2 regions of the Pantoea sp. X-Soil-ISGK-275 genome follow, and region 1 is predicted to be linked to the other one. Evidence: predicted binding sites of a transcription regulator. Region 1 holds the regulator's gene; the other holds the start of a gene.
What was found. Region 1 encodes CRP, which controls carbon source genes, mostly activating them, when cyclic AMP is high. Its sites were predicted from a motif close to ATGTGANNNNNNTCACAT; they were not measured.
Positions count from the first base shown of each region.

Region 2: the regulator CRP is predicted to act here: its motif matches at 3,476-3,493, upstream of idnD (L-idonate 5-dehydrogenase).

Region 1 covers NZ_AP035976.1:3,850,905-3,855,875, forward strand. The annotation lists gene AC6I8A_RS17950 (phosphoribulokinase) at 1-517, shown strand, start outside; gene AC6I8A_RS17955 (OsmC family protein) at 569-973, opposite strand; gene crp (cAMP-activated global transcriptional regulator CRP) at 1,278-1,910, shown strand; gene AC6I8A_RS17965 (YccS/YhfK family putative transporter) at 1,969-4,047, shown strand; gene argD (bifunctional acetylornithine/succinyldiaminopimelate transaminase) at 4,044-4,971, opposite strand, start outside.
Region 2 covers NZ_AP035976.1:3,664,578-3,669,548, reverse strand. The annotation lists gene AC6I8A_RS16945 (ATP-binding protein) at 1-2,200, opposite strand, end outside; gene AC6I8A_RS16940 (response regulator) at 2,681-3,382, shown strand; gene idnD (L-idonate 5-dehydrogenase) at 3,553-4,584, shown strand; gene idnO (gluconate 5-dehydrogenase) at 4,594-4,971, shown strand, end outside.

The DNA.
Region 1 (4,971 bases):
GCCGCTGCCGGAAAACACCGATGTGCTGTTTTATGAAGGCTTGCACGGCGGCGTGGTTACGCAGCAGCAAAATGTGGCGGAGCATGTCGATCTGCTGGTTGGTGTGGTGCCGATTGTTAACCTTGAGTGGATTCAGAAGCTGGTGCGTGACACCGGCGAGCGCGGCCATTCACGCGAAGCAGTAATGGATTCGGTGGTACGTTCGATGGAGGATTACATTAACTTCATCACGCCGCAGTTCTCGCGCACCCACATTAACTTCCAGCGCGTGCCGACCGTTGATACCTCAAACCCGTTTGCCGCCCGCGAAATTCCCTCGCTCGACGAAAGCTTCGTGGTGATTCATTTCCGTGGCCTGGAAGGCATCGCGTTCCCCTATCTGCTGGCGATGATTCAGGGATCGTTTATTTCCCACATCAATACCCTGGTGGTGCCGGGCGGCAAAATGGGATTGGCGATGGAGCTGATTATGCTGCCGCTGGTACAGCGACTGATTGAAGGGAAGCGGATTGAATAGGTTTGGTGCGGGCGGTGAAAAGGGAGGCATGAATGCCTCCCCTTCGACCGATTACAACTCGACAACCTCATAGCTGTGGGTAATTTCCACGCCTTTACCCAGCATGATCGCCACCGAGCAATATTTTTCCGCTGACAGGTCAACCGCGCGCGCAACCGCTTTATCGCTCAACGCTTTGCCGCTGACGATAAAATGCAGGTTGATGGTGGTAAAAATGCGTGGCGCTTCTTCACGGCGTTCTGAGGTGAGTTTCACTTCGCAATCCGCCACATTGCTGCGCCCTTTTTGCAGGATCGACACCACATCAATGGCGCTACAGCCGCCCGCGGCCATCAGCACCATCTCCATTGGACTTGGCGCTTTATCACCGGAATTACCGTCCATTAATACCTGATGGCCAGATGAGGATTCTCCGAGAAAGGTAAGACCTTCCACCCATTTCACTCGTGCCTGCATTATTCTCTCTCCTGAAGCGGCGGTTTTGCCGCCAGAGTACGCTTTCACCTGACAAACAGCAATCCAGAGTAATCCCCCTTGTGCTGAAGCGAGACAACACAAGACAGCTCGCAAAAGCTGTGCTACAAACAGTGCTGAAAATATTTTCGTCATCACAGACGAAGGCCGGAAGAATCAAAAGCGTAGCTTAAGAGTCCACCCGGAATAATTTTTCCTTTACTGGAAACGCTCGACGATTAAACCGCCTGACAGGGAAAAATGCCCCCTGTGTTTTGGGCACGATTACAACAGAGGATAATAGCGAATGGTTCTCGGCAAACCGCAAACAGACCCTACACTCGAATGGTTCCTGTCCCATTGCCATATTCACAAATATCCATCCAAAAGCACGCTCATCCATCAGGGTGAGAAAGCGGAAACGCTGTACTACATCGTAAAAGGTTCCGTAGCGGTACTGATTAAAGATGAAGAAGGCAAAGAGATGATTCTCTCCTACCTCAATCAGGGAGATTTCATCGGCGAACTCGGTCTTTTCGAAGAAGGCCAGGAACGTAGTGCCTGGGTACGTGCGAAGTCTGCCTGCGAAGTGGCTGAAATTTCATACAAAAAATTCCGTCAGCTGATTCAGGTAAACCCGGATATTTTAATGCGACTTTCGTCGCAAATGGCGCGTCGTCTGCAAGTGACATCTGAGAAAGTGGGCAACCTTGCCTTCCTCGATGTCACCGGACGTATCGCGCAAACGCTGCTAAATCTGGCCAAACAGCCAGATGCGATGACTCACCCAGACGGGATGCAAATCAAAATCACCCGTCAGGAGATTGGTCAGATCGTGGGCTGCTCACGCGAAACCGTGGGTCGTATCCTGAAAATGCTGGAAGATCAGAACCTGATCTCTGCACACGGTAAAACCATCGTCGTTTACGGCACCCGCTAATTTCTTCTCACCCACGGCGTGATGGCAACATCGCGCCGTTTCTATTTGCGATGAGCTGATGTGGCGTCGAATCATCTATCATCCCGAAGTTAACTATGCGCTGCGGCAAACGCTGGTGCTGTGCCTGCCTGTGGCTCTCGGCTGGCTGTTTGGCGATCTGCAAAAAGGGCTGCTGTTCTCGTTAGTGCCGGCCTGCTGCAACATGGCGGGTCTGGATACGCCGCACAAACGCTTCTTCAAACGCCTGATTGTGGGGGGTTCGCTGTTTGCCACCGGCAGTTTCCTGATGCAAATCCTCACCGCTTATCAGGTTCCGCTGCCGCTGATTTTGCTGGCGTTGCCGCTGCTGATTGGCGTGACCGGCGAAATCGGCCCGCTGCATGCACGATTGCTGCCCGCGACTTTGATTGCCGCTATTTTCACGCTCAGCCTGGTTGGACGCATGCCGATGTGGGTGCCGCCGCTGCTCTACATTGGCGGCACGCTGTGGTACGGCTTATTCAACTGGTTCTGGTTCTGGCTGTGGAAAGAGCAGCCGATGCGCGAGTCGCTCAGCCTGCTGTTCCGCGAGCTGGCGGATTACTGCGATGCCAAATACACCTTACTGACGCAGCTGACCGATCCGGAAAAAGCGCTGCCACCGTTGCTGGCACGTCAGCAAAAGGCGGTCGATCTCATCACCACCTGCTACCAGCAAATGCATATGCTGTCGGCCAGTCGCGATAACAGCCACAAACGCCTGACGCGCGCTTTCCAGGTGGCGCTGGATTTACAGGAACACATCTCGGTGAGTTTGCATCAGCCGGAAGAGGTGCAGAAGCTGGTTGAAGAGAGCCACGCCGAAGCGGTGATTCGCTGGAACGCCAAAATCATCTCGGCGCGACTGCGCGTGCTGGCGGATGCAATTCTCTACCATCAGCTGCCAGACCGTTTTCATATGGAGAAACAGCTCGGCGCGTTGGAGAAAATTGCGCGCCAGCATCCGGATAACCCGGTCGGCAACTTCTGCCTGTATCACTTCAGCCGCATCGCCCGCGTGTTGCGTACGCAGAAGCCGCTCTACACGCGTGACCTGATGGCCGATCGCCAGCGCCGTTTGCCGCTGTTACCCGCGCTGCGCAGTTATCTGTCATTCAAATCCACCGCGTTACGCACCGCGGCACGCTTTGCCGTGATGCTGATGTTTGGCAGCGCGCTGGCGCTGTTCTTCAACATTCCCAAACCTTACTGGATTCTGATGACCATCATGTTCGTCAGCCAGAACGGTTACAGCGCGACGCGCGTGCGCATCCAGCACCGTGCGCTGGGCACTTTTGCCGGATTGCTGATCGCCGCCGCGTCGCTCCAGCTGGCGGTGCCGGAATCGATCACGCTGCTGTTTATGCTAGGGATCACGCTGGCGAGTTATCTGATCACGCGGAAATATTACGGCTGGTCGATGATTGGCTTCACCGTCACGGCGGTGTATTCGCTGCAGCTGCTGTCGCTCAACGGCGCACAGTTTCTGCTGCCGCGCATGATGGATACCTTGATGGGCTGCCTGATTGCCTTCGCCGGGATGATTTGGCTGTGGCCACAGTGGCAAAGCGGACTGCTGCGCAAGAACGCGCACGATGCGCTGGAAGCCTATCAGGAGGCGCTGCGACTATTGTTAGGACCTGAACAGTCGCCGGAGAAACTGGCTTATCAGCGCATGAAGGTTAATCAGGCGCACAACGCGCTGTTCAACTCATTAAACCAGGCATCGAGCGAGCCGGGCTTTAACCTGCAATACCTGAAAGATATGCGCATGTGGGTTACGCACAGTCAGTTTATCGTCGAGCACATTAACGCCATGACGATTCTGGCGCGTGAGCACACCATGTTGACGGCCAAGCTGGCGGAACGTTATCTGCAATCCTGTGAAATCGCGCTGCAGCGTTGTCAGCAGCGACTGGCGTATGATGGGCCGGGCAACGACAGCAATATTCTGGAAGCACCGGAGAATCTCAATGAAGGGCCGGTGACGATTGTCGAACAGCATGTGAAGCGGATTTTGCAGCACCTCAACGTGATGCACACCATCTCTTCGCTGGCGTGGAGCCAGCGACCGCATCATGGCCGCTGGCTCAAGGTGTTACGTCCAAAAGCGAATTAAGCGGCCAGCACCTTTTCAATCGCGCTGGCGAAACGCGTCATGCCTTCGGCGATATCGGTAGGTTCAATCACCAGCGACGGCACAAAACGGATCACGTCGGTACCGGCGGTGAGAATCATCAGCCCTTCCGCTGCGGACGCGTTGAGGATGTCACGCGCTTTGCTGGCGAACTGCGGCTTCAGCGCGGCACCAATCAGCAGCCCTTTGCCACGAATCTCGCTGAAGATAGCGAATTTGCTGTCGATGGCTTGCAGCGCTTCAACAAACTGCTGACGACGCGCTTCAACGCCTTCCAGTACTTCTGGCGTGTTGATGATATCCAGCGCCGTTTCAGCGATGGCACAGGCCAGCGGATTGCCGCCGTAAGTGGTACCGTGAACGCCCGGCGCCATCACCGAGGCGATTTCGTTAGTGGTCAACATCGCACTGACCGGGAAACCGCCGCCCAGCGCTTTCGCGCTGGTAATAATATCGGGCTTGATACCGTAATGCTCATACGCAAACAGTTTGCCGCTACGTCCCATGCCGCTCTGCACTTCATCCAGCACCAGCAGCGCATTGTGTTCATCGCACAGCGCGCGCAGACCTTGCATAAACTCTGGCGTGGCCGGCATTACGCCGCCTTCGCCCTGAATCGGCTCGACCACGATGGCGCAGGTGTGATCGTCAATCACCGCTTTTACCGCATCGAGATCGTTGAACGGCACATGCACGATATCCGCCGGTTTTGGACCGAAACCATCGGAGTATTTCGGCTGGCCGCCAACCGACACGGTGAACAGCGTGCGGCCGTGGAAGGCGTTATGGAAGGCGATAATTTTGCTTTTGAACGGGCTGTGTTTTTTGCAGGCGTAATAACGCGCCAGCTTGAATGCTGCTTCGTTGGCTTCCGCACCGGAGTTACCGAAAAACACCCGATCGGCA
Region 2 (4,971 bases), 190 kb from region 1:
ACAAGCCAATCATAGCGTGTAGTGGCGTGCGGATCTCATGGCTCATGCTGGCAAGAAATTCACTTTTGGAGCGGTTGGCTTTATCAGCCACATCTTTGGCGAGCTGTAACTCCTGCAACAGCGCATTGCGTTCAGTGACATCCAGCCAGCCTCCGATAACGCCTGCGACATCACCGTGCCGATCGCGAAACGGCAGCGTCCAGTGATAAAGCTGGAATGAAAGCTGATCAAAGTCCATATGGATGTCGCGTATGACGGCTTCGCCATCCAGTAACGTTTTCTGATAGCCATCTTCAATACTATGAATATTGGCGTTATTGCCTGTCAAAACGTCCGAAAGTCGTTTTCCGATGACCTCTTCGCGCCGGAAATTCATAAAATTCAGGTAGGCATTGTTGCAATCCACCAGCCGGGTTTGTTTGTCGCGAATATACATAGCAACGGGCGAATCATTAAACAGCGTATGGGTGAAATTGAGCTGATTTTTGAGCGCGTTTTCGGCCTGAATACGCTGTTGAATGACCTTACGCAGATGGCGGTTCCACAACAGAATCAGTGCTATCAAACCGGTTGAGACTGATACGATCAGCAAGATAATTTGTTTGTAGTTCTGCCAGGAAGCACTTAAAAACGGCATATCTGACTGACGCCACTGCGCCAGTAATTTGAACATCGTTTCCGGCGGAATTGCGATTAATGCTTTATTAATGATGCTAACCAGCATTTCATTACCGGGCTCTACGCGCATCACAAAGCGTGCCGGCTCGGCACCCAAAGTCGTTTCGACAATAAAGTCATCTGTATAATGGTTGTGGAGCAAGTTATCCGCAAAGATTTTTGGCAGCACTACCGCATCAATTTCTTGCGTCTGCAAAGCGCGTAAGGCCTGTAAAGGGTCATCGACGTAGGAGAGATTCAGATGGGGATAATGCAGCAGCATCCAATCTTTCATTTGCCTGTTGTTGAGCATGAGAGCAGAACCAAACGGGAAAGTATTCCGAGCCATAAGATTGCGGGGGCGCTTATGGCGAATAATAACCCAGTGTGAAACTAGCCAGGAGCGGGTGACCAACTGAGGAGGAATTTCATGGGTAAGCATCTCTAGTGCATACAGATGTGGAGAATGCTTATCGGCTTGATTACGGCTACTTTCTTCCTGAACTTCTGGATTGAAGGTGATGCCACTTAGGTTGGCAATAAGATCTAAGACGTCAATGATCATGCCGCGAAAGGGCATACCCCCGCTGCGACTGCTGAGTGGCGCGAGGGTTTGCGGTAGTGCGGTATTGATAAGTGGGTGTTCCTGTAGCCACTTCTCCTCTTCATGCGAGAGTGCTAGCGGATTACGTTGCAGCACATGGTACGTATCAAGCTGCCAGCGCTTCGCTATTTGCATTCGAATAGAGAGCGGAATTTGTGTTAGGGCAAGATTGATCGCATCGGCAAGTTGTGGATAACGCGGACTAATGCCAAAGCTAACATTAATCGCGAGAGAGTGATCATCTTTCGTGATTTCCAGCGCATTTGCGAACATAAAGCGATTGAGGTGCATAAGTGTGGCGGCGCTGCCCCAAACTCGCTCTGATTGACCAAAAACTGTCGCCGCGACAGCATCGTAGTAACCGGGAAAGCGAACCAAAACATCACTCTTATAAATCTCTTCCAAATGCGCACGCAGCAGTGCTGAACCTGACCAGGCCATACGATTAGGTTCATCATGATTGAGTTCATTGCGCTCTTCAGGATTAAAACCTATCGCTGCGTAATCCAGCATCCAGGGTTCGCTGGCGATCAATGATTGCGGCTCTGCGAGTGAGGGTTGATCCACATAGATCGCTAATAGATGCATTTCTCCGCTGGTTAAGGCTTCCAGGGCCGCGCTGTGGCTGGCGTAATGATGGATTTCTACCGTGGTATCCAGCATATTTTGAATTAGAGAGAGATAATCCGCACTTACGCCTTCGAATCGCCGCGTATCCATATCCATAAAAAAAGGCGGTTGTGGTTTCCCAGCTACGGCAACTTTGAGTACGTGATTACGAAACTCTGAAGTAATAGGCTCAGCCAGTTGCAAAGCAGGTTGAGCAGTATCATATCGCGCCAGTAATTGCAGTTTTTTCTCTGATGCTATTAATGAACATGAAAATAAAGCCAAAAAAAATACAGCTAACAAGCGAAAGGTATTAAGGTTGATTAGCACGCAGCCTTCTTAAAATATTCATTAATGTCAATCAGGACTATCGAGTATAAGGATATTGTTATCTTTCGCTCGCTCTATTCTTTTGCTGAGAATATTTTGCGACCATTCTCAAATATTTGATTTTTAGTGAAAGAGTGTCTGTGAAGGTGGTGTTACGATATGGCTATAATTAATTAGTAAATTCAGTTAGTTATATTGCTCATTTTCTTTCAAGACAATTCTTATGTGGTCTTGTTAAGGAGTTAAGTCAGACTTTTCCCACTTTTACGTGAGCAGGCAAGTAAAAATTTATCACGATAAAATATAAACCTAAAGAGGCATATAAAAATGGCCGCTGTTAGAGTGACTCTATCAATTTAAAATTCTGATGTTGTGAATGCTACTCTTTCACGACTGCTGTAATCGATACCATTTATTTATTGAAGCAGTTGTGGTGGTCAGAATTGGACAAAGTTAATGCTGTAATAAAGGAATAAATAAATGGTATATGCACATAATAAACAAGTGCGTGTGGCTGTCCTTGATGATCACCCAATGGTCCGTACCGTTTTCGAGTTGTGTTTAAAACATGAGTCCGATATTCATTTGGTGGGAACCTGGGCTTCAAGTAATGAATTATTTAATCAGCTAAGGAGTACCGTGGTTGATGTGCTGGTACTGGATTTCCTGCTGGGCGAGCGTGAACTGGATGGTTTGGCGTTGGTGAAGCAACTGCGTAATCACTATCCGCAGCAAAAAATTCTGATCTCTTCTTCAATGGAGAGTCCTGCCATCGTCAAAATGGTGCTGAGCGCGGGTGTAAAAGGCTTCATTGGTAAGAGCCACAACATGCAAGAGATCACACACGCTATTCGTCAGGTGGCACAAGGACGTTTGTTCCTGTCAAAAGAAGTCGCCTATGAAGTGGAAAATCTCTATGTCATGAGTGAAGAGTCACTGGATGAAAGCCTTGATTTCAGCAGCAAAGGCAACATGTATGAGAAGGTGAAAACCCTCAGCCCGCGCGAAGTGGAAGTGGTGCGTTGTTTTCTCGATGGTTTAAGCGTGTCGCAAATTGCCGTGAAGTTTAAGCGCAGCCGTAAAACGGTGAGCGGACAGAAACAATCGGCGCTGAAAAAACTCGGTTTGCGCTCCGATTCTGAGCTGTTCAAATACAGCCACGACCTGATGTCAGGCTATTAATTTTCTTCACAGGCGGCCACATACGGCCGCCAGTAGCCTCCTCTGCATTGCATACTTCACGTTCCAGGTAACACCTTTCCGTAACATGTCTTTAGGTGATCTTCATCACAGTTTAAAGCTGCGTAACCCGGTCTGATGGCGCCCATTGCTACAGCACTTATGGGGACGTTATGAATATCGAAACGCAATCCGGCATGATCACTGGAAAAAAACAAGTCAGCGTTGCACAGCAGCAGGTGAAATGGGACGGCAAAGGTACGTTGGTGCGCATCACGCGTGGCGGCATTTGTGGCTCCGATCTGCATTACTATCAGGAAGGTAAGGTCGGCAGTTTTGAGATCAAAATGCCGATGATTCTTGGCCATGAAGTGATTGGCTACGTGGTTGAGAGCGATGACCCGAATCTCAAACCCGAGCAAAAAATCGCGGTAAATCCCTCAAAGCCCTGCGGCACCTGCAAATATTGCCAGCGCGATCAGGAAAATCAGTGCACCACCATGCGTTTCTTCGGCAGCGCCATGTATGTGCCGCACGTTGATGGCGGTTTTACTCAATATAAAGTGGTCGATAGCGCGCAATGTGTGCCGTTCCCGCAGGATGCCGACGAAACGGTCATGGTATTTGCTGAGCCGCTGGCGGTTTGCATTCACGCTACGCAGCAGGCGGGCGATCTCACTGGCAAGCACGTGTTCATTTCGGGCGTGGGTCCGATTGGCTGCCTGATTGCGGCGGCGGCAAAAGCGCGTGGCGCCGCCTCCATTGTGTGCAGCGATATCAGCGAGCGTTCACTGGAGATGGCGCAGCAAATGGGCGCAACCGACGTGATTCATGCCGCAGAGGGCGATTTCGCGCCATACCTCGCCGACAAAGGCTATTTCGATGTGGCGTTTGAAGCCTCTGGTCATCCTTCTTCGCTGCAGCGCTGCCTTGATGTGGTGTGCGCCAAAGGCACGCTGGTGCAGGTTGGTATGGGCGGCACCATCCCCAATTTCCCAATCATGGCGCTGATTGCCAAAGAGATAAATCTGGTCGGTTCCTTCCGCTTTACTCATGAATTCAACACCGCCGTCGAATGGCTAGCTACTGGCGTGGTGAATCCGTTGCCGCTGTTCAGTGGTGAGTTCGCCTTGCAGGATATTGATGCCGCGCTGCAGTTTGCCGGCGATAAAACCCGTGCCGCTAAAGTTCAGTTAACTTTTTAAGGAGCAGTGATGAGCCAGTTATTTTCTCTCGAAGGCAAGCGTGTGCTGCTGACCGGTTCGGCGCGTGGTATTGGGTTTTTGCTGGCGCGTGGCTTAGCGGAAGCCGGTGCCGAAGTGATTGTCAACGCCACCACGCTCGAAGGGGCAGAGAAGGGCGCCGCGCATCTGCGTGAGTTGGGCTTACGCGCGCACGCCAAAGCGTTTGATGTCACCCAATCGGCGCAGGTTAAGCAGGCGGTGGATGAGATTGAAGCGGAGTGGGGCGCGATTGATGTGCTGGTAAATAATGCCGGCATTCAGCGCCGCCGACCTTTCCTGGAATTCCCGGAGCAGGACTGGAATGACGTCATTGCGGTAAACCAGACCGCCGTATTCCTGGTTTCGCAA